2 linked regions of the Undibacterium sp. 5I1 genome follow. The protein of the gene in region 1 interacts with the protein of each later gene in a pairwise test. Links are inferred from orthologs where the notes say so. Each region holds a gene or a part of one and is shown in the gene's direction. Other genes may lie near its edges.

Region 1 (2,946 bases):
GCAAACTGCTGCGTTTAAGACATTTTCGCCAGTCACGTGAGACGAAATGGTGCCCAAATTTTACGCCAAGCCCCATTTTTGAGCAAGATTTGGATGTGATTTGCCGAATAACGCTGTTTTAGTCTGATGAATACTTCGCGTTAAATAAATTGAAGGTGTTTGCTAATTGGAGGTTACAAGGCGTCACAAGCGCAGGCATAGCGATTGTATAAAAACCGCATAGAATGAGGGCAGGCGTTTTCGCGACGATGTTCGCCATGCAAAAAATTACTCACATCATCAGCATCAAATCCAGTATCACATCCAACATCACATCAAACTAAGAGGAAATCATGATCGTTTTAATCACCGGTGCAAGTTCAGGTTTTGGCGAAGAAATGGCGCGTAAGTTTGCGTCGAATGGTCATAAAGTCATTGCTACTGCCCGCCGCACGGATCGTCTGGACGCATTGCAGGCGGAACTGGGCACAACCTTGTTGCCTATCAAAATGGATGTCACCGACAAAGCATCCATCAGTGCAGCGCTGGCACAGTTGCCTGCCGAATGGAAAGAGATTGATGTGCTCATCAATAATGCCGGACTGGCGCTCGGCACGGAGCCTGCACATCTCGCCAATCTGGATGACTGGGAAACCATGATCGACACCAACACCAAGGGATTAGTCCGAATGACGAGAGCTATTTTGCCTGCGATGGTGGAGCGTGGCAGCGGTCTGGTGATCAATATCGGTTCGATCGCTGGTTCCACGCCCTATCCAGGCGGCAATGTATATGGTGCGACCAAAGCGTTTGTCGATCAATTTACCCTCAACCTGCGTGCCGATCTGGTTGGAACTGGGGTGCGGGCAACAAATCTTGCGCCAGGCTTATGCGGCGGTACCGAATTCTCTAATGTCCGCTTCAAAGGGAATGATGAGGCAGCGGCCAAAGTGTACGAGGGTACGGTTCCGCTGACAGCGGCAGATATCGCCGAATCCGCCTATTGGATTGCGACATTGCCCAAGCATATCAACATCAATTACATAGAAATGATGCCGACTTGCCAGGGTTTCGGCGCTTTCAATATCAAGCGTAATCCGGCGTAAAACCCCGCATATGATCGACTAGGTTGAAATTTTATACTGGATGGGGTATTTTAAAGTGTCTAGGTAATCTCTGGACACTAAGTATATAAATCGGGGATACTCCCCCAATTTCTACCTTATTTATTGCTAAATTATGGCTAAAGAATTCAACTGGTTTGTCCGTGTATATTACGAAGATACCGATGCGGGCGGCATCGTCTTCTATGCCAATTATCTGAAGTTTTTTGAGCGCGCCAGAACCGAGTGGTTGCGCGCGGCCGGTATCAGCCAGCAAATCATGACCACGCAGCATCAAGTCATGTTTGTCGTCAAAGGCACGGCAGTCGAGTATCATGCACCCGCCAGACTGGATGATGAACTCAAACTCACCGTTGTGGTCGAAAGGATGGGACGCGCTTCTGTCCAGTTTGTGCAAGAAGCCTGGTGCGGTGATCGCTTACTCGCAACCGGCACGATCAAAGTCGGATGCGTTGGCACAACGACTGTGCGCCCAAGTGCGATTCCAGCGGAAGTACTGGCAAAGCTGAGCCAGTAAAATCAGGAAAAATCAGCAAAAATCAGCAAAAATCAGAGAAATAAGACCAAACAAATACTGTAAGGTCAATCAGCCGAGCAAGTTACAAAGTCAGGCATCAGTTGCGCGAACTTACACACCCGTGCGCATACGAATAATCAACTTACCCAGATAGACTATTTATGAACGTTACACAAGATCTCTCATTTTTTACCCTGATTTCCGAAGCCTCTATCTTGGTACAACTGGTGTTGCTCTTGCTGGTGGGCGTGTCAGTGACGAGCTGGAATTATATTTTCAGAAAAATGTTTGCAATCAGCAAAGCGCGCAAGCAGACGGAAGAATTTGAACGCAATTTTTGGTCCGGTGGCAATCTCGGTGAGTTGTATCAGGTGGCAATGAGCAATCGTCGCAACAGTGGTAACAACTCAGGCGCGCTAGAGCGTATTTTTGAAGCCGGTATGAGCGAATATCAAAAGGTCAAAGCGGCAAATAAAGCGAACTTAGATGCGACCGCAATGCTGGACGGTGCGCGCCGTGCGATGCGTGCCGCTTATCAGCGCGAGATGGATCATCTGGAATCCCACTTATCGTTTTTAGCCTCAGTCGGCTCGGTCTCACCATATGTGGGTTTGTTCGGTACGGTTTGGGGGATTATGAATGCCTTCCGAGGTTTGGCTAATGTGCAGCAAGCCACGCTGGCTGCGGTGGCTCCCGGTATTGCCGAGGCTCTGATTGCCACTGCCATTGGTCTGTTTGCGGCGATCCCTGCAGTGCTGGCATACAACCGCTACTCACATGATATTGATCGCTTGGCGATCCGGTTTGAAACTTTTATTGAAGAGTTCTCCAATATTTTGCAAAGACAATCTCGTTAAATTGTATGAGTTCTCTGCGTGGCGAACGTAAACGCAAATTCAAAGCAGAAATCAATGTCGTGCCCTATATCGACGTGATGTTGGTACTGCTGATTATTTTTATGGTGGCTGCTCCGATGACCAATCCCAGCGTCATCAATTTGCCGACTGCCGGGCAATCAACCCAGCCGCCGTCTGAATATATTGAGGTAACGCTAGACACTAACAAATATGTGATCAGCATCAATACCAAAGGCGCTAACGGCAAAACTGGCAATGGTAACAACCAGCAAGAGGCTAAAGAGACCGCAGCCAATCGCGCCCAGTTAATGCAAAAGTTGAGCGAATATCACACGGCAAAACCCGATTTAGCCGTGCTGGTATCGGCAGATAAAGAAATGAAATACGACGAGATTATTCAAGTCATTTCCGAAGCCAAAAAGCTTGGTATTAATCGGGTTGGTTTGGCGACCAAGTGATGCGCCTGCGC
Region 2 (2,985 bases), 730 kb from region 1 along the record:
GAGATTGCAAAGACAAAAGGCGCAAAGCGCGCCTTGCCTTTGGCTGTTTCAGCGCCATTTCATTCTTCATTGCTGAGGCCTGCGTCTGATAAATTGCGGGATTGTATGGCAGGTTTGAATTTTTCTGCGCCGGTTATTCCTTTGATAAATAATGTCGATGTGGCGATTATTAATGACGTTGCTGCAATCAAAGACGCGCTGGTGCGTCAGGCAGCAAGTCCTGTGCGCTGGGTTGAAACAGTACAAAAAATTGGCTCTAGCGGATTGACGCATGTAATTGAATGCGGACCGGGCAAAGTGTTGACTGGTTTGACCAAGCGCATTAATGGTGAGTTGATTAGCGATGCAATCTTTGATCAGGCGTCGTTAGAAAAGGTGATGGAAATTTTAAAATGACACAACAATTAGTAAATCAGGTTGCACTTGTTACTGGTGCATCTCGCGGTATAGGTAAGGCCATAGCCATTGCTTTAGCTACAGCTGGCGCGCGCGTGATTGGTACTGCCACATCTGAATCTGGCGCCGCCGTGATTTCAGAATATCTTGCTGAAGTGGGGCCAAATGCAGGTAAGGGCGTCGCTCTGAACGTCAACGATGTCGCACGTTGCACTTCTTTGGTAGAAGAAATTCAAAAAGAATTTGGCTGCTTGTCTATCTTGGTTAACAATGCTGGTATTACCCAAGATCAATTGGCGATGCGTATGAAAGAGGAGGAGTGGGATAGTGTTATCTCGACTAATCTAAGTTCCGTCGGGCGTCTTTCACGCGCCGTATTGCGCGGTATGATGAAGGCGAAACACGGGCGTATCATCAATATCACCTCAGTCGTCGGTTCTGCTGGCAACCCTGGGCAAATGAACTACGCAGCCGCAAAAGCTGGTGTTGCCGGTATGAGTCGTGCGCTGGCGCGTGAAATTGGTAGCCGTAACATTACAGTTAATTGTATCGCGCCTGGTTTTATTGACACAGACATGACCAAATCGTTGACAGACGATCAAAAAGCGGCAATTCTGCAGCAAATTCCATTGGCTAGATTAGGGCAGCCGGAAGATATTGCAGCCGCAACTCTTTTTCTCGCATCACCTGCAGCGGGTTATATTACCGGTACAACGTTGCATGTTAATGGCGGGATGTATTTAAGTTAATTTCGATTAATTTAGTTTTATTGGTATTTATCGGGTTAATCGCTGCAAATAAGCGGAGATATGCCTGTAAAATGCTTACTTGCTTTTTTTGCGCGCAAACCTGCTAAAATGCGCGCACTTTCTGAAACCACTAATGGAGAATCACATGTCAGATATCGAACAACGCGTTAAGAAAATCGTCGCTGAACAATTGGGCGTCGCTGAAGCAGACATCAAAATCGAATCTTCCTTCGTGGATGATCTGGGTGCTGATTCCCTTGATACAGTTGAATTGGTCATGGCTCTTGAAGATGAGTTCGAAATGGAAATTCCTGACGAACAAGCTGAAAAAATTACTACTGTGCAACAAGCAATCGACTACGCTACTGCGCACGTTAAGGTCTAATATTGGCTTTAAGCCTGTTGAGTTGTCATGTAATCGTCTGCGGTCATCGCTGTATTGCCGCGACGAAATCTAAGCATAACCAGTTTTCAAGTCCAGGAGAAGCGCTTGAGCCGTACGCTTAAACGTCGTGTCGTGGTCACCGGTCTCGGTTGCGTTTCCCCAGTTGGCAATACTATTGCCGATGCATGGGGTGGCGTAACTGCAGGCAAATCCGGTATTGCCACTATTACCAAATTTGATGCAACACCTTTCTCTACGCATTTTGCGGGAGAGGTTAAAGGTTTCAATATCGAGGAATACATCCCCGCTAAAGAAGCTCGCAATATGGATACGTTTATCCATTACGGTGTGGCTGCTGGAATGCAAGCTTTCCGCGATAGTGGTCTTAACGTTACTGAAGAAAATGCTGAACGTATCGGCGTAATCGTTGGTTCTGGGATTGGTGGTTTGCCACTGATTGAAGAAACTAAAGATATTTTGACTGAGCGTGGCCCACGTCGTATCAGCCCGTTCTTCGTTCCTGCCTCAATCATTAATATGATTTCTGGTCACTTATCGATTAAGTTTGGCTTAAAAGGGCCAAATCTGGCGATTGTTACTGCTTGTACTACCGGCTTACATTGTATTGGTTCTGCCGCTCGTATGATCGAGTACGGTGATGCTGACGTCATGATTGCTGGGGGTGCGGAATCTACTATTTCTCCACTGGGTTTAGGCGGCTTTGCTTCTGCTCGCGCACTCTCTTCACGTAATGATGACCCAGCTACTGCATCCCGTCCATGGGATAAGGATAGAGATGGTTTTGTCTTAGGTGAGGGTGCCGGTGTCATGGTGCTGGAAGAATACGAACACGCCAAAGCACGCGGAGCCAAAATTTATGCAGAAGTGCTAGGCTTTGGTATGAGTGGAGATGCGTATCACATCACATCGCCATCAATGGATGGGCCTCGTCGCAGTATGGTCAATGCAATGAAAAATGCAGAAATCAATCCTGATCAAATTAACTACCTAAATGCACACGGTACGTCCACGTCTTTAGGTGATAAGAATGAAACAGATGCGATCAAAGCAACCTTCGGTGATTATGCTTATAAAATAACGGTCAATTCGACCAAATCGATGACCGGACATTTATTAGGCGGCGCTGGTGGTTTGGAATCTGTATTTACCGTTTTGGCGCTGCATCATCAAATTTCACCACCAACAATTAATATTTTTAATCAAGATCCAGAATGCGATCTCGATTACTGCGCTAATACGGCTAGAGAAATGAACATCAAATTTGCGATGAAAAATTCTTTTGGCTTTGGTGGTACAAACGGCACATTAATTTTTGGTAAAGTTTAAATCACTATTTTTGTAATTGATTTGCAAATCTAATTTGCCAGTTTAAATGAAATAATTCGGCACTTCAGTTCTTAGGAACGAAGTGCCGCTTTCTTTTGGTGACTCATG

What was found.
Region 2: the proteins of ybgC (region 1) and acpP interact in binary tests that used the Escherichia coli proteins (3 or more experiments, as listed by UniProt). The link is inferred for Undibacterium sp. 5I1 from one-to-one orthologs.

Annotation. Positions count from the first base shown.
Region 1 is NZ_JAVIWI010000001.1:2,648,537-2,651,482, reverse strand. Bases 49-2,919 are described here. They hold ybgC (tol-pal system-associated acyl-CoA thioesterase), read left to right. Parts: upstream 49-1,218; coding sequence 1,219-1,620; downstream 1,621-2,919. Other genes in these bases: RGU72_RS11705 (ExbD/TolR family protein), read left to right, coding at 2,483-2,919; tolQ (protein TolQ), read left to right, coding at 1,782-2,477; RGU72_RS11720 (SDR family NAD(P)-dependent oxidoreductase), read left to right, coding at 333-1,085. Outside these bases: more of RGU72_RS11705, read left to right, coding at 2,920-2,935.
Region 2 is NZ_JAVIWI010000001.1:1,919,028-1,922,012, reverse strand. The notes cover bases 1-2,910. They hold acpP (acyl carrier protein), read left to right. Parts: upstream 1-1,290; coding sequence 1,291-1,530; downstream 1,531-2,910. Other genes in these bases: fabF (beta-ketoacyl-ACP synthase II), read left to right, coding at 1,636-2,877; fabG (3-oxoacyl-ACP reductase FabG), read left to right, coding at 393-1,145; fabD (ACP S-malonyltransferase), read left to right, coding at 1-396. Outside these bases: RGU72_RS08460 (protein YgfX), read left to right, coding at 2,983-2,985. UniProt on the Escherichia coli protein: Carrier of the growing fatty acid chain in fatty acid biosynthesis.